3 regions of the Metabacillus litoralis genome follow, and region 3 is predicted to be linked to each of the others. Evidence: a T-box and tRNA genes for the amino acid it is inferred to sense, from the RefSeq annotation. Region 3 holds a T-box; the other regions hold tRNA genes.
What was found. The T-box of region 3 lies ahead of serS (serine--tRNA ligase). A T-box ahead of a tRNA ligase gene usually reads a tRNA of that ligase, here a tRNA-Ser.
Positions count from the first base shown of each region.

Region 1: it has a tRNA-Ser gene. The T-box ahead of serS (serine--tRNA ligase) is inferred to sense a tRNA for this amino acid. The anticodon was not compared.
Region 2: it has a tRNA-Ser gene. The T-box ahead of serS (serine--tRNA ligase) is inferred to sense a tRNA for this amino acid. The anticodon was not compared.

Region 1 covers NZ_CP033043.1:4,735,132-4,740,465, forward strand. Annotated here, with positions in the region: rRNA gene D9842_RS23145 (16S ribosomal RNA) at 1-10, shown strand, start outside; rRNA gene D9842_RS23150 (23S ribosomal RNA) at 247-3,175, shown strand; rRNA gene rrf (5S ribosomal RNA) at 3,295-3,410, shown strand; tRNA gene D9842_RS23160 (tRNA-Asn) at 3,421-3,495, shown strand; tRNA gene D9842_RS23165 (tRNA-Ser) at 3,500-3,591, shown strand; tRNA gene D9842_RS23170 (tRNA-Glu) at 3,610-3,684, shown strand; tRNA gene D9842_RS23175 (tRNA-Val) at 3,748-3,823, shown strand; tRNA gene D9842_RS23180 (tRNA-Met) at 3,834-3,910, shown strand; tRNA gene D9842_RS23185 (tRNA-Asp) at 3,915-3,991, shown strand; tRNA gene D9842_RS23190 (tRNA-Phe) at 4,163-4,235, shown strand; tRNA gene D9842_RS23195 (tRNA-Thr) at 4,411-4,483, shown strand; tRNA gene D9842_RS23200 (tRNA-Tyr) at 4,495-4,578, shown strand; tRNA gene D9842_RS23205 (tRNA-Trp) at 4,584-4,657, shown strand; tRNA gene D9842_RS23210 (tRNA-His) at 4,675-4,750, shown strand; tRNA gene D9842_RS23215 (tRNA-Gln) at 4,879-4,953, shown strand; tRNA gene D9842_RS23220 (tRNA-Gly) at 5,013-5,084, shown strand; tRNA gene D9842_RS23225 (tRNA-Cys) at 5,100-5,173, shown strand; tRNA gene D9842_RS23230 (tRNA-Leu) at 5,190-5,278, shown strand; tRNA gene D9842_RS23235 (tRNA-Leu) at 5,301-5,334, shown strand, end outside.
Region 2 covers NZ_CP033043.1:2,959,570-2,964,903, reverse strand. Annotated here, with positions in the region: rRNA gene rrf (5S ribosomal RNA) at 211-326, shown strand; tRNA gene D9842_RS14815 (tRNA-Val) at 332-407, shown strand; tRNA gene D9842_RS14810 (tRNA-Thr) at 605-680, shown strand; tRNA gene D9842_RS14805 (tRNA-Lys) at 863-938, shown strand; tRNA gene D9842_RS14800 (tRNA-Leu) at 951-1,036, shown strand; tRNA gene D9842_RS14795 (tRNA-Gly) at 1,052-1,126, shown strand; tRNA gene D9842_RS14790 (tRNA-Leu) at 1,135-1,223, shown strand; tRNA gene D9842_RS14785 (tRNA-Arg) at 1,288-1,364, shown strand; tRNA gene D9842_RS14780 (tRNA-Pro) at 1,469-1,545, shown strand; tRNA gene D9842_RS14775 (tRNA-Ala) at 1,568-1,643, shown strand; tRNA gene D9842_RS14770 (tRNA-Met) at 1,666-1,742, shown strand; tRNA gene D9842_RS14765 (tRNA-Ile) at 1,773-1,849, shown strand; tRNA gene D9842_RS14760 (tRNA-Ser) at 1,860-1,952, shown strand; tRNA gene D9842_RS14755 (tRNA-Met) at 1,976-2,052, shown strand; tRNA gene D9842_RS14750 (tRNA-Asp) at 2,108-2,184, shown strand; tRNA gene D9842_RS14745 (tRNA-Phe) at 2,365-2,440, shown strand; tRNA gene D9842_RS14740 (tRNA-His) at 2,459-2,534, shown strand; tRNA gene D9842_RS14735 (tRNA-Gly) at 2,540-2,613, shown strand; tRNA gene D9842_RS14730 (tRNA-Ile) at 2,620-2,696, shown strand; tRNA gene D9842_RS14725 (tRNA-Asn) at 2,711-2,785, shown strand; tRNA gene D9842_RS14720 (tRNA-Ser) at 2,790-2,880, shown strand; tRNA gene D9842_RS14715 (tRNA-Glu) at 2,898-2,969, shown strand; gene glgB (1,4-alpha-glucan branching enzyme) at 3,613-5,334, shown strand, end outside.
Region 3 covers NZ_CP033043.1:4,184,227-4,189,560, forward strand. Annotated here, with positions in the region: gene D9842_RS20340 (D-alanyl-D-alanine carboxypeptidase family protein) at 1-276, shown strand, start outside; gene pdxS (pyridoxal 5'-phosphate synthase lyase subunit PdxS) at 547-1,434, shown strand; gene pdxT (pyridoxal 5'-phosphate synthase glutaminase subunit PdxT) at 1,453-2,028, shown strand; T-box leader at 2,092-2,311, shown strand; gene serS (serine--tRNA ligase) at 2,368-3,651, shown strand; tRNA gene D9842_RS20360 (tRNA-Ser) at 3,759-3,851, shown strand; gene D9842_RS20365 (deoxynucleoside kinase) at 4,024-4,692, opposite strand; gene D9842_RS20370 (deoxynucleoside kinase) at 4,670-5,326, opposite strand.

The DNA.
Region 1 (5,334 bases), 550 kb from region 3:
CACCTCCTTTCTAAGGAAAATGAGGCACGCTTGGTATTTTGTTTAGTTTTGAGAGTTCATTATGATCTTTCTATATAAGTAAGACTCAATACATAGGAGTCTAAATGCAGAGTGCATTTGAACATCCTGTGTTTTATGTTCCTTGAAAACTAGATAACGAAAACAATTCAAGTAATTCACTGAGTTTAAACGCTTAGTTTAGTGATTCTCTTAATAATTGATTTAAACGACATCTTCGATGTCAAAGGTTAAGTTGTTAAGGGCGCACGGTGGATGCCTTGGCACTAGGAGCCGATGAAGGACGGTACTAACACCGATATGCTTCGGGGAGCTGTAAGTAAGCTTTGATCCGGAGATTTCCGAATGGGGAAACCCACTGCTCGTAATGGAGTAGTATCTTCACCTGAATTCATAGGGTGATGATGGCAGACCCGGGGAACTGAAACATCTAAGTACCCGGAGGAAGAGAAAGCAAACGCGATTTCCTGAGTAGCGGCGAGCGAAACGGAAGAAGCCCAAACCAAGAGGCTTGCCTCTTGGGGTTGTAGGACACTCTATACGGAGTTACAAAGGAACGGAGTAAATGAAGAGGTCTGGAAAGGCCCGTCAAAGAAGGTAACAACCCTGTAGTTGAAACTTCGTTCCCTCCAGAGTGGATCCTGAGTACGGCGGGACACGTGAAATCCCGTCGGAAGCAGGGAGGACCATCTCCCAAGGCTAAATACTCCCTAGTGACCGATAGTGAACCAGTACCGTGAGGGAAAGGTGAAAAGCACCCCGGAAGGGGAGTGAAAGAGATCCTGAAACCGTGTGCCTACAAGTAGTCAAAGCCCGTTAATGGGTAATGGCGTGCCTTTTGTAGAATGAACCGGCGAGTTACGATCCCGTGCAAGGTTAAGTTGATAAGACGGAGCCGCAGCGAAAGCGAGTCTGAATAGGGCGAAAAAGTACGTGGTCGTAGACCCGAAACCAGGTGATCTACCCATGTCCAGGGTGAAGTTCAGGTAACACTGAATGGAGGCCCGAACCCACGCACGTTGAAAAGTGCGGGGATGAGGTGTGGGTAGCGGAGAAATTCCAATCGAACTTGGAGATAGCTGGTTCTCTCCGAAATAGCTTTAGGGCTAGCCTTGAAATGAGAGTCTTGGAGGTAGAGCACTGATTGGACTAGGGGCCCCCATCGGGTTACCGAATTCAGTCAAACTCCGAATGCCAAAGACTTATGTTCAGGAGTCAGACTGCGAGTGATAAGATCCGTAGTCAAGAGGGAAACAGCCCAGACCACCAGCTAAGGTCCCAAAGTATACGTTAAGTGGAAAAGGATGTGGAGTTGCTTAGACAACCAGGATGTTGGCTTAGAAGCAGCCACCATTTAAAGAGTGCGTAATAGCTCACTGGTCGAGTGACTCTGCGCCGAAAATGTACCGGGGCTAAACGTATCACCGAAGCTGTGGACTGTTCTTACGAACAGTGGTAGGAGAGCGTTCTAAGGGCTGTGAAGCCAGACCGTAAGGACTGGTGGAGCGCTTAGAAGTGAGAATGCCGGTATGAGTAGCGAAAGAGGGGTGAGAATCCCCTCCACCGAATGCCTAAGGTTTCCTGAGGAAGGCTCGTCCGCTCAGGGTAAGTCGGGACCTAAGCCGAGGCCGAAAGGCGTAGGCGATGGACAACAGGTTGAAATTCCTGTACCACCTCCTCACCGTTTGAGCAATGGGGGGACGCAGAAGGATAGGGTAAGCGCGCTGTTGGATATGCGCGTCCAAGCAGTTAGGCTGACAACGAGGCAAATCCCGTTGTCGTGAAGGCTGAGCTGTGATGGCGAGGGAATTATAGTACCGAAGTTCCTGATTCCACACTGCCAAGAAAAGCCTCTAGCGAGGTGAGAGGTGCCCGTACCGCAAACCGACACAGGTAGGCGAGGAGAGAATCCTAAGGTGAGCGAGAGAACTCTCGTTAAGGAACTCGGCAAAATGACCCCGTAACTTCGGGAGAAGGGGTGCTTTTTAGGGTGAATAGCCCGGAAAAGCCGCAGTGAATAGGCCCAGGCGACTGTTTAGCAAAAACACAGGTCTCTGCGAAGCCGCAAGGCGAAGTATAGGGGCTGACGCCTGCCCGGTGCTGGAAGGTTAAGGGGAGAGGTTAGCGCAAGCGAAGCTTTGAACCGAAGCCCCAGTAAACGGCGGCCGTAACTATAACGGTCCTAAGGTAGCGAAATTCCTTGTCGGGTAAGTTCCGACCCGCACGAAAGGCGTAACGATCTGGGCACTGTCTCAACGAGAGACTCGGTGAAATTATAGTACCTGTGAAGATGCAGGTTACCCGCGACAGGACGGAAAGACCCCGTGGAGCTTTACTGTAGCCTGATATTGAATTTTGGTACAGCTTGTACAGGATAGGTAGGAGCCTGAGAAGCCGGAGCGCTAGCTTCGGTGGAGGCGTCGGTGGGATACTACCCTGGCTGTATTGAAATTCTAACCCACAGCCCTGATCGGGCTGGGAGACAGTGTCAGGTGGGCAGTTTGACTGGGGCGGTCGCCTCCTAAAATGTAACGGAGGCGCCCAAAGGTTCCCTCAGAATGGTTGGAAATCATTCGTAGAGTGTAAAGGCACAAGGGAGCTTGACTGCGAGACCTACAAGTCGAGCAGGGACGAAAGTCGGGCTTAGTGATCCGGTGGTTCCGCATGGAAGGGCCATCGCTCAACGGATAAAAGCTACCCCGGGGATAACAGGCTTATCTCCCCCAAGAGTCCACATCGACGGGGAGGTTTGGCACCTCGATGTCGGCTCATCGCATCCTGGGGCTGTAGTCGGTCCCAAGGGTTGGGCTGTTCGCCCATTAAAGCGGTACGCGAGCTGGGTTCAGAACGTCGTGAGACAGTTCGGTCCCTATCCGTCGTGGGCGTAGGAAATTTGAGAGGAGCTGTCCTTAGTACGAGAGGACCGGGATGGACGCACCGCTGGTGTACCAGTTGTCTTGCCAAAGGCATAGCTGGGTAGCTATGTGCGGAAGGGATAAGTGCTGAAAGCATCTAAGCATGAAGCCCCCCTCAAGATGAGATTTCCCATAGCATTAGCTAGTAAGATCCCTGAAAGATGATCAGGTTGATAGGTCAGAGGTGGAAGCGCGGTGACGTGTGGAGCTGACTGATACTAATCGATCGAGGACTTAACCTAATAAAAGCGTAAGCTTAGTGAATTGAATTGTGAATCGTTATCTAGTTTTGAAGGAATATGAAAGTAAAAAAACACTTGAAATCTTCTTCTAATTTAGTATAATAGGTTTTGTCACATTGTCTGGTAATGATGGCGAAGAGGTCACACCCGTTCCCATGCCGAACACGGAAGTTAAGCTCTTCAGCGCCGATGGTAGTTGGGGGGTTCCCCCTGTGAGAGTAGGACGTTGCCAGGCTTTGTATTATTCCGCAGTAGCTCAGTGGTAGAGCTATCGGCTGTTAACCGATCGGTCGTAGGTTCGAGTCCTACCTGCGGAGCCATTTTGGAGAGCTGTCCGAGTGGCCGAAGGAGCACGATTGGAAATCGTGTAGGCGGTGTAAGCTGTCTCAAGGGTTCAAATCCCTTGCTCTCCGCCACTATTTAAAATATAATATGGCCCATTGGTCAAGCGGTTAAGACACCGCCCTTTCACGGCGGTAACACGGGTTCGAATCCCGTATGGGTCACCATAGTTTTTTCGCGCCAGCGAAAATAACTTACCTTAATGAAAGTCAAAAATTTCGTGTTATTATGGAGGATTAGCTCAGCTGGGAGAGCACCTGCCTTACAAGCAGGGGGTCGGCGGTTCGATCCCGTCATCCTCCACCATATTTATTATCGCGGGGTGGAGCAGTCTGGTAGCTCGTCGGGCTCATAACCCGAAGGTCGCAGGTTCAAATCCTGTCCCCGCAACCAAAATGGTCCGGTAGTTCAGTTGGTTAGAATGCCTGCCTGTCACGCAGGAGGTCGCGGGTTCGAGTCCCGTCCGGACCGCCATATTATTCATTCTTATTCTACCCTAATTATAGAGTAAGAGGGTTTCAATAAGCGAAAAGATCAAGGTAGCGAGTGAATGAACACCGGAGCGTATAACCATACGTGAGGATGTGAATGAACGAGCTGACGCAGAGATTTGAAGCTTAGTGGAAGCAGTAAACTAATTAATTTGGCTCGGTAGCTCAGTTGGTAGAGCAATGGACTGAAAATCCATGTGTCGGCGGTTCGATTCCGTCCCGAGCCACCTTTTATTTATTTTAAATTAAATTTAACGCCGGTGTAGCTCAATTGGTAGAGCACGATCGAATATGCTTCGAAGCTTTTGCTTCAGCACACAAATCGAGCTGCTACTTGAATAATCTCTCTGAGATTTGGGTGACTGGTAAGTAAGATAGAACTTAATATACATCTATAATGACGCCGGTGTAGCTCAATTGGTAGAGCAACTGACTTGTAATCAGTAGGTTGGGGGTTCAAGTCCTCTCGCCGGCACTCTCATATATGGAGGGGTAGCGAAGTGGCTAAACGCGGCGGACTGTAAATCCGCTCCTTAGGGTTCGGCAGTTCGAATCTGCCCCCCTCCACCATTTATAGGGGCATAGTTTAACGGTAGAATAGAGGTCTCCAAAACCTTTGGTGTGGGTTCGATTCCTACTGCCCCTGCCAATTATAAAAACTTGATGGCGATTGTGGCGAAGTGGTTAACGCATCGGATTGTGGTTCCGACATTCGTGGGTTCGATTCCCATCAGTCGCCCCATTTATATATATATCAGACATGATTGCTTAGTAATTATAAATGCAGAAAAGCACTTGGATGTCGACGATATTTCGCGATTAGGATTTATGTAGCATATTCAAGGAAGCCTATTCTTGAAGCTAATTCAATGGGCTATAGCCAAGCGGTAAGGCATCGCACTTTGACTGCGACATGCGTTGGTTCGAATCCAGCTAGCCCAGCCATTTTTATTAACACTTTTTAGTTCTATTGCATAGGCTAAACCATATAGATAAAGTAAGATGCGGAAGTAGTTCAGTGGTAGAACACCACCTTGCCAAGGTGGGGGTCGCGGGTTCGAATCCCGTCTTCCGCTTTTAGTTTTAGTGATGGCGGCATAGCCAAGTGGTAAGGCAGAGGTCTGCAAAACCTTTATCACCGGTTCAAATCCGGTTGCCGCCTCCATTCATTTAACACCCTTGCCGGGGTGGCGGAACTGGCAGACGCACAGGACTTAAAATCCTGCGGTAGGTGACTACCGTACCGGTTCGATTCCGGTCCTCGGCACCATTTATTGTGTACTTAATCCTTTGCCAGTGTGGCGGAATTGGCAGACGCGCACGACT
Region 2 (5,334 bases), 1.2 Mb from region 3:
TGAAGTCGTTCTTTGACTTCTTCGAGAGAGTGAAATTACCGTAGGATTTGGCTTCTGGAGCTGGACAAAGTAAGAGCGTAAACTCAGTAGAGTGAATTGAATTGTGAATCGTTATCTAGTTTTGAAGGAATATAATTTCTTTTTAAAAAAATATTGATTTTTCGATGAAATATTATATAATAGATTTTGTCGCTAAAAGTCATATAGATATCTGGTAATGATGGCGAAGAGGTCACACCCGTTCCCATGCCGAACACGGAAGTTAAGCTCTTCAGCGCCGATGGTAGTTGGGGGTTTCCCCCTGTGAGAGTAGGACGTTGCCAGGTATAATGGAGGATTAGCTCAGCTGGGAGAGCACCTGCCTTACAAGCAGGGGGTCGGCGGTTCGATCCCGTCATCCTCCACCATAGTTTTTTCGCTAGCAAGAAAAAAACTCACCATTTATACATTCAATAATGCCGGTGTAGCTCAACTGGTAGAGCACGATCGAATATGCTTCGAAGCTCCTGCTTCAGCACACAAATCGAGCTGCTACTTGAATAATCTTTCTGAGATTTGGGTGACTGGTAAGTAAGATGAAACTTAATTATACATCTATAATAATGCCGGTGTAGCTCAACTGGTAGAGCAACTGACTTGTAATCAGTAGGTTGGGGGTTCAAGTCCTCTCGCCGGCACCATTCATATTATCAATAATACAACTCATTATAAAATGAGCCATTAGCTCAGTTGGTAGAGCACGAACGAATATGCGTCGAAGCTTTACATCAGCACACAAATTGAGCTGCAGCTTGAATAAGCTTACTGAAATTTGGGTGTCTATAACAAGAGATAAATTTAATATTATTACTCATTATGAAATGAGCCATTAGCTCAGTTGGTAGAGCATCTGACTTTTAATCAGAGGGTCGAAGGTTCGAGTCCTTCATGGCTCACCATTTACACACCTTGCGGGTGTGGCGGAATTGGCAGACGCGCTAGACTTAGGATCTAGTGTCCTTGTGACGTGGGGGTTCAAGTCCCTTCACCCGCACCAATTTAATATGACGTTGCGGAAGTAGTTCAGTGGTAGAACACCACCTTGCCAAGGTGGGGGTCGCGGGTTCGAATCCCGTCTTCCGCTCCAATAATAGTGCCGGGGTGGCGGAACTGGCAGACGCACAGGACTTAAAATCCTGCGGTAGGTGACTACCGTACCGGTTCGATTCCGGTCCTCGGCACCATAGTTTTTTCGCGCGCTAGCGAAAAAAACTTACCTTAATTTTTATAGATTAATTTAGATTATTAGCGCCCGTAGCTCAATTGGATAGAGCGTTTGACTACGGATCAAAAGGTTAGGGGTTCGACTCCTCTCGGGCGCGCCAAGTATAGAAGTGAGAAATCAGAAGTCAGAAGCGAGAATTACGTTTTCGCTTTAAAGCAACGCTAAAGTCTCTGACCTCCCAAATCCCACCTCTGAATTCTAGAACGGGAAGTAGCTCAGCTTGGTAGAGCACTTGGTTTGGGACCAAGGGGTCGCAGGTTCGAATCCTGTCTTCCCGACCATTAATTGATCTAAATTTAAAATGGGGCCTTAGCTCAGCTGGGAGAGCGCCTGCTTTGCACGCAGGAGGTCAGCGGTTCGATCCCGCTAGGCTCCACCAATAATAAATTTTTTAAAAACATGGCGGTGTAGCTCAGCTGGCTAGAGCGTACGGTTCATACCCGTGAGGTCGTGGGTTCGATTCCCTCCGCCGCTACCATATTATGTTTAAGTTGCAAAGCATTTGATTGGACCTTTAGCTCAGCTGGTTAGAGCAGACGGCTCATAACCGTCCGGTCGTAGGTTCGAGTCCTACAAGGTCCACCATTTGAATTGAGGAGGAATACCCAAGTCCGGCTGAAGGGATCGGTCTTGAAAACCGACAGGGGTGTCAAAGCCCGCAGGGGTTCGAATCCCCTTTCCTCCTCCATATTTATTTTTATATTTTATTGTCGCGGGGTGGAGCAGTCTGGTAGCTCGTCGGGCTCATAACCCGAAGGTCGCAGGTTCAAATCCTGTCCCCGCAACCAAACATATTAGAAATATATGTTAAGGTTAGTTATTTTCACTACGTGAAAAAACTTTGGTCCGGTAGTTCAGTTGGTTAGAATGCCTGCCTGTCACGCAGGAGGTCGCGGGTTCGAGTCCCGTCCGGACCGCCATTATTTTAAAATTTATACTAATGTTAACTCAGACTCTAAGTATAGAGTAAAAGGGTTTCAATAAGCGAGAAGGTCGAGGAAGCGAGTGAACGAACACCGGAGCGTATGACTATACGTGAGGATGTGAGTGAGGGAGCTGACGAAGAGATTCGAAGCTTAGTGGAGGCCGTAAATTATGTTGGCTCGGTAGCTCAGTTGGTAGAGCAATGGACTGAAAATCCATGTGTCGGCGGTTCGATTCCGTCCCGAGCCACCACTTATAAAATGAAATATGGCGATTGTGGCGAAGTGGTTAACGCATCGGATTGTGGTTCCGACATTCGTGGGTTCGATTCCCATCAGTCGCCCCATTATTGCGGGTGTAGTTTAGTGGTAAAACCTCAGCCTTCCAAGCTGATGATGAGGGTTCGATTCCCTTCACCCGCTCCAAAAAATGGGCCTATAGCTCAGCTGGTTAGAGCGCACGCCTGATAAGCGTGAGGTCGATGGTTCGAGTCCATTTAGGCCCACCATAAAATGTTATTGATCCGCAGTAGCTCAGTGGTAGAGCTATCGGCTGTTAACCGATCGGTCGTAGGTTCGAGTCCTACCTGCGGAGCCAAATTGGGGAAGTACTCAAGTGGCTGAAGAGGCGCCCCTGCTAAGGGTGTAGGTCGCGTAAGCGGCGCGAGGGTTCAAATCCCTCCTTCTCCGCCAGTAAATTATATTGTTAAGGCCCATTGGTCAAGCGGTTAAGACACCGCCCTTTCACGGCGGTAACACGGGTTCGAATCCCGTATGGGTCATTAAAAGCACTGCAATTTTGCAGTGCTTTTTTATTTTTTAGAAATATAGAAGTCAAATATAAAGCAGCATTTCTTTTAAGTAAATCCTTATAATTATAAAGATTTGCTATTTCCCTATTATTGAATATGCTTATATTTACAAAACATGCTTAGTTGAAAAACAATTATTCTCCTAATAAATATTATATAAAATATAATGTTTATTCCTTTCATCTCTACTAACATTTCCTATAAAAAACATACACATGATTCTTTTGTTTAGCCTTTTGCTTTTTAAAATACCTTCAAACTCTGCGAAAATTTCTTTCAACAAAATTCTACAAAAAGTCGAAAAAATTATTTTGTTTATATAACATCCTCTATGAGTAATTAGTCTCCCATTAAGTAGGTAAAACGGTTTCCTTCATTAAAAATATATTATTTTCAACTCATAAATTTTTTCCTAAATCACTAGTGTTTTCTTATATTATTGTCAGTTATGATAACAAACTGCTTTATTTGTCTACATTTTAAAAGAATAATAATACAAAAGCATTGTTATCCTCTTGTTGGTTTATGTCGGAAAAAAGAACGTTTTCATTAAAGGGAATTATTTGTAAGTCTTGAATGTTTAGCATAGATAATAAGAGGAAGGGTGAATTCTGTGATGCTCATGTGTCCATCAGACTTTGATATTCATTTATTTCATGAAGGACAGTCTTTTGAAAGCTACCGGTTCTTAGGAGCTCATGTACAGGAACAAAATGGTGTCCTGGGTACAAACTTTTGTGTTTGGGCACCACATGCGAGACAGGTAAATGTAGTAGGGAATTTTAACAAATGGAACGGTCAGGAACATCAAATGAAGAAATTAAATGAGGAGGGGATATGGAGCTTATTTATTCCTACAGTTACTGAGGGTGAGATCTATAAATATGAAATACACACTTCAACTGGTCAAAAGCTTCTTAAGTCAGACCCATATGCTTTTCATTCTGAAGTAAGGCCTCATACTGCATCGATTGTTTATGATCTATCCGGGTTTGAATGGTCAGATCAAAAGTGGCAAAGAAGGAGAAAGCTAAGAGAAGTGTATGATCGTCCATTAGCTATTTATGAAGTTCACTTAGGTTCTTGGAAAATAAAAGAGGACGGTGAGCTATATAGCTACATTGAACTGGCGGAGATGCTTATTCCTTACGTAATAGAACACGGATTCACTCATATTGAGCTTTTACCTATAATTGAACATCCATATGATCGCTCTTGGGGATATCAAGGAACAGGGTATTATTCTGCTACAAGTCGTTTTGGATCGCCAAAGGATTTTATGGCATTTATCAATGCTTGTCATGAAGAAAATATTGGTGTCATCATTGATTGGGTTCCAGGTCATTTTTGTAAAGATGCTCATGGATTATATATGTTTGACGGGCTTCCAACGTATGAGTACACAAATGAAAAAGACCGTGAAAATTATATCTGGGGTACTGCAAATTTTGATTTAGGCAAAACAGAAGTACAAAGTTTCTTAGTGTCCAACGCGTTGTTTTGGATGGATTATTTTCATATTGATGGGTTTAGAGTTGATGCAGTCGCCAATATGCTCTATTGGCCAAATTCAAATGAACTTGTTGAAAACCCTTATGCTGTTTCCTTTATTAAAAAACTTAATGAAGCAGTATTTGCAAATGATCCGAATATACTTATGATTGCTGAGGATTCAACTGATTGGCCGATGGTTACCTCTCCAACCTCGTCAGGTGGTCTTGGCTTCAACTACAAATGGAATATGGGTTGGATGAACGATATTCTTTCTTATATGGAGGCCTCTCCAGAGAATAGAAATGAACTCCACCATAAAGTTACATTCTCCTTTTTATATGCTTTTTCAGAAAACTTCATTTTACCTTTTTCTCATGACGAAGTTGTTCATGGAAAAAAATCATTATTAAATAAGATGCCGGGTGATTATTGGCAAAAATTTGCCCAATTAAGGCTTCTTTATGCATATATGTTTACACATCCTGGAAAGAAACTCCTTTTTATGGGAGGTGAATTTGGTCAGTATGATGAATGGAAGGATTTAGCGCAACTTGATTGGATATTGGAAGACTATGAGATGCATAACAAAATGCGGAGCTATTTTAAGCATTTGCTCTCAAATTATAATAAGCAAAAGTCATTGTTTGAAGTAGACCATTCATTTGAAGGTTTTGAGTGGATAGATGCAGATAACCGCGATCAAAGTATTTTTTCTTTTATTCGAAAAGGACAAAAAGAAAATGAAATGCTTGTTGTTGTTTGTAACTTTAAACCAATTGTTTATTATGATTACAAAATTGGGGTTCCTATTGACACAGAATATGTAGAGATTGTAAATAGT
Region 3 (5,334 bases):
GCATCTTATAAGATTGATTCTAGTCAATTAACGAAAGCAGGAGAATTGACTGCTCCAGTTAAGGAAGGTCAAAAGGTAGGAACAATGATTGTGAATTATGCTGGTGAAGGAGAAGCACTAAGCTATGTTCAAAAAGATAAACTTCCTCAAGTAGATCTTATTACAAAAGAAGCTGTTGAAAAGGCAAACTGGTTTGTTTTATCCATGAGAGGAATTGGCGGTTTCTTTGGTGGATTATGGGGAACAGTAACAGATACAGTTAAAGGCTGGTTTTAAGTAGGAAGACTCCCAATAGGGGGTCTTTTTCTTTTTGGTTTGAGAAACAGTATAAAAAAGTATTAAATTTTTACTGAAATAGGTATATAATAGAAAATTATCTCAGGTGCAAAATGATAGAATAGTGAAATATGTAGGAATTGTTTTACTAATTATATTTATTTTGATAGGATTTTTTTAGAAGTTAGGATAAAATATAGCGTAGATGAATTTTTCATATAGCTAAAACAAATCCTATTACATAGGAAATTACATAAGGGGGACAAACAGATGAGTAACAATACAGGTACTGACCGCGTAAAACGTGGAATGGCAGAAATGCAAAAAGGCGGCGTCATCATGGACGTTGTAAATGCAGAGCAAGCAAAAATCGCAGAGGAAGCAGGCGCTGTTGCTGTAATGGCACTTGAGCGAGTTCCAGCTGACATTCGTGCAGCAGGCGGTGTAGCAAGAATGGCTGATCCTACAATCGTTGAGGACGTTATGAATGCTGTATCTATTCCAGTTATGGCAAAGGCTCGTATCGGTCACATCGTTGAAGCTCGTGTACTTGAAGCTATGGGTGTAGATTACATTGATGAGAGTGAAGTATTAACTCCAGCTGACGAAGAATATCACCTACTAAAAAGTGATTTCACAGTTCCATTTGTATGTGGATGCCGTGATCTTGGTGAAGCAACACGCCGTATTGCTGAAGGTGCTTCAATGCTTCGTACAAAAGGTGAGCCAGGTACTGGTAACATCGTTGAGGCAGTACGTCATATGCGTAAAGTAAATGCTCAAATTCGTAAAGTTGCAGCAATGAGTGAAGATGAATTAATGACTGAAGCAAAAAATCTTGGTGCACCATTTGAACTTCTTCTTCAAATCAAAAAAGAAGGCAAATTACCTGTTGTTAACTTCGCAGCTGGTGGTGTAGCAACTCCTGCTGATGCGGCATTAATGATGCAATTAGGAGCAGACGGTGTATTCGTTGGTTCTGGTATCTTTAAATCAGAAAATCCTGCAAAATTTGCTCGTTCAATCGTTGAAGCAACAACACACTTCCAAGATTATGAGTTAATTGCAAGCCTATCAAAAGGACTTGGATCTGCAATGCAAGGAATTGAAATTTCAAGCCTTTTACCAGAACACAGAATGCAAGAGCGTGGTTGGTAAGATAAAGGAGTTTTTTACATGCTGAAAATTGGTGTTTTAGGTTTACAAGGTGCTGTGCGAGAACATATTCGTTCAATCGAAGCTTGTGGTGCAGAAGGAATCGTCGTTAAGACAACAGACCAACTTGATGACCTTGACGGCTTAATTATTCCAGGTGGAGAAAGCACCACAATGCGTCGCTTAATCGATAAATATAACTTCATGGAACCTTTAAAAGCTTTTGCTGAATCAGGTAAGCCTATGTTCGGAACATGTGCAGGCTTAATTCTATTAGCAAAAAATCTAGTAGGTTATTCTGAGTCTCATTTAGGATTATTGGATGTTACGGTAGAACGTAACTCCTTTGGTCGCCAAAAGGATAGCTTTGAAGCAGAGCTAATGATTACCGGTGTTGGTGAAGATTTTGTTGGTGTCTTCATACGAGCTCCACATATTGTGGAAGTTGGAGAAGATGTAGAGATTTTATCTAAACATAACGGAAGAATCGTTGCTGCTAGACAAGGTCAATTTCTTGGATGCTCATTTCATCCAGAACTAACGGATGATCACCGAATGACTCAGTTATTTATAAATATGGTGAAAGAGTCTAAATAAAAGGTATAAAAAACTTGCTAGTGCTGTAAACTTATAGTAAATTATGTACTAAATAAATTATATGAAAACATGATGATAGGAACTAGTAGCATGATGTTCTATCTATAGAGAGCCGATGGCTGGTGAAAATCGGTGATAGATGCTTGCGAATCCATCCTTGAATGAATGGCTGAACAAACAACAGTTTAAGTAGGTTATTCCGGCTATGACCGTTATTCATTAAGTGAAAAATACATTTGTATTTTTAACTAGGGTGGCAACGCGGGTAACTCTCGTCCCTTCTATGGGACGGGAGTTTTTTGTGTTCAAATATATTCTATTGAAAAGGAGAATGTTAATATGTTGGATATTAAATTTTTACGTGCTAACTTGGATGAAGCAAAACAAAAATTAGCCAAACGTGGAGAGGATTTAACGGACTTTGGCAAATTTGAGGATCTGGATAAAAAAAGAAGAGAGCTTATCGCAGCTACAGAAGAATTAAAAAGCAAAAGAAATGAAGTATCTTCTCAGGTTGCTCAACTAAAAAGGGAAAAACAGGATGCTGATCACCTTATTAGTGAAATGAAAGACGTAGGAGAAAAAATAAAAGAATATGATGATGAATTACGCGAGGTAGAAACAGCATTAGAGCAATTGCTATTATCTATCCCAAATATTCCTCATGAAAGTGTTCCTGTTGGTGATACAGAAGATGATAATGTAGAAGCTCGAAATTGGGGAAAGATCCCTGAATTCTCATTTGAACCAAAACCGCATTGGGAAATTGCAGATGGTCTGCAAATTTTAGATTTCGAAAGAGCAGCAAAAGTAACTGGCAGCCGTTTTGTATTCTATCGTGGTTTAGGAGCTAGATTAGAGAGAGCACTCTTTAACTTTATGCTTGATTTACATGTAGAGGAACATGGTTATACAGAAATCATGCCACCTTTTATTGTGAATAGAGATAGTATGACTGGAACAGGTCAATTACCAAAATTTGAGGAAGATGCTTTTAAGATCGTTGGAGAAGACTATTTCCTAATTCCAACGGCAGAAGTTCCAGTAACAAATTTACATCGTGAGGAAATCCTTAATGTAGAACAACTTCCAATCAGCTATGCTGCATTCAGTGCAAATTTCCGTTCAGAAGCTGGATCTGCTGGGAGAGATACAAGAGGACTAATTCGTCAACATCAGTTTAACAAAGTAGAGCTTGTTCGTTTCGTTAAACCAGAGGATTCTTATGAGGAGCTAGAAAAGCTAACAGGTCATGCTGAAAAAGTACTTCAATTATTAGGACTACCATATCGTGTTATGAGCATGTGTACAGCTGATCTTGGATTCACAGCAGCTAAAAAGTATGACTTAGAAGTCTGGATTCCAAGCTATGGAACGTATCGTGAAATCTCTTCTTGTAGTAATTTTGAGGCATTCCAAGCTCGACGTGCTAATATTCGATTCAGAAGAGAAGCCAAAGCGAAAGTTGAGCATGTACACACATTAAATGGATCTGGTTTAGCAATTGGTCGTACAGTTGCTGCTATTTTAGAAAATTATCAGCAAGAAGATGGATCAGTCATTATTCCAGAGGTATTAAGACCGTATATGGGGAATAAAGAACGTATATCTGTTGTAGAATAAAAACGCAGGTTTAGAAAGAAATTTAAGGTTATTAATAAAACTAAAGTTTTTTAAAAGAATTGTTGACAAGTATATATATCTTATGATAAATTATATCTTGTCAACAAGGAGGAATACCCAAGTCCGGCTGAAGGGATCGGTCTTGAAAACCGACAGGGGTGTCAAAGCCCGCAGGGGTTCGAATCCCCTTTCCTCCTCCATAATATTATAAATAATTCTCATATTAAGCGCATAAAATATGGGAGATTGGTGAAAATCGTTACATAGTAACGGTTTTTTTTATTACCCTTTGTAAGGGCTTAACTCTAGATAGAGTAATAAAAGGCATTTAAGATCAGAATTTCTGTTCCTAAATGCCTTTTTTATTGTATCTTATTTTTTGAGAAATTTTGTTTGCTCAATAAAGTAGCCAATTCTTTCTATAATTGGTTCAATGGATTGGTCATTTGTCATAATGTCGTAATCATTAATGTTAATACGTAAAACAGGGCAGGCGTTGAAGTTATTAATCCAATCCTCATAACGCTGGTGCATCTCTTGCCAATATTCTACGGGAGTTTGCTGCTCCATAGCTCGTCCACGTAATTTAATTCGAGATAATATATCGTCTAAACTTCCTTCAAGATAGATCAGAAGGTCAGGATGTGGGAAATAAGGGGTCATAACCATTGCATCAAATAAATTTCGGTATGTTTCATAATCTACTTCAGACATTGTTCCTTTTTCATAATGCATTTTTGCAAAGATTCCAGTGTCTTCATAGATGGAACGATCCTGAATAAATCCTCCGCCATATTCAAAAATCTTTTTTTGCTCTTTAAAGCGTTCAGCAAGAAAATAGATTTGTAAATGAAAGCTCCATCTTTCAAAATCCGCATAAAATTTGTCAAGATAAGGATTGGAATCAACTTTCTCAAACGATGTTTTAAAATCAAGTTCCTTTGCCAGAGCTTTTGTCATGGTTGACTTTCCTACACCAACGGTACCTGCAATCGTAATCACAGCATTGTTTGGAATATTATATTTTTCTCGTAAATTCATCTATTGTTACTCCTTTTTGCAAATACTGATTCAATGTATTGAATATATAGGTTAAGTCTTGTTTATTTTGAACAAAATCTAATGAATCTCCGTTAAATCGTATAATAGGGATGGATGGATTTTCTTTTTCCCATTGTGTCATAGCAATATCATAGTCTTCTGAGAGTTGTTGCAAGTAGTTTGGGTCAATTTGATGCTCAATTTCGCGACCTCTTTTTGCAATTCTATTAAGTAGAGTATCTAAACTTGCGCTTAAATAAATAATGATATTTGGCTTAGGCATTCCATCCGTTAAAATATCATAGATTTTTAAGTATTTATCATACTGCTCATTTTTTAATGTACGTTTAGCAAAAATAAGATTTTTATAAATATGATAATCCGCTACAACTGGTTTATTGACTTGGAGAAATTTTTTATCGATATCTTCTAATTGTTTATAACGATTGCAAAGAAAGAACATTTCTGTTTGAAAGCTCCACTCCTCAATATCAGCGTAAAACTTTCCTAAGAAAGGATTCTCTTCAACAATTTCTTTTAATAGATGAAACTGATAATAATCAGCAATTGCTTTAGATAATGATGTTTTTCCAACACCAATTGGTCCCTCTACAGTAATAAAGGGTATATTCATAATGGGTC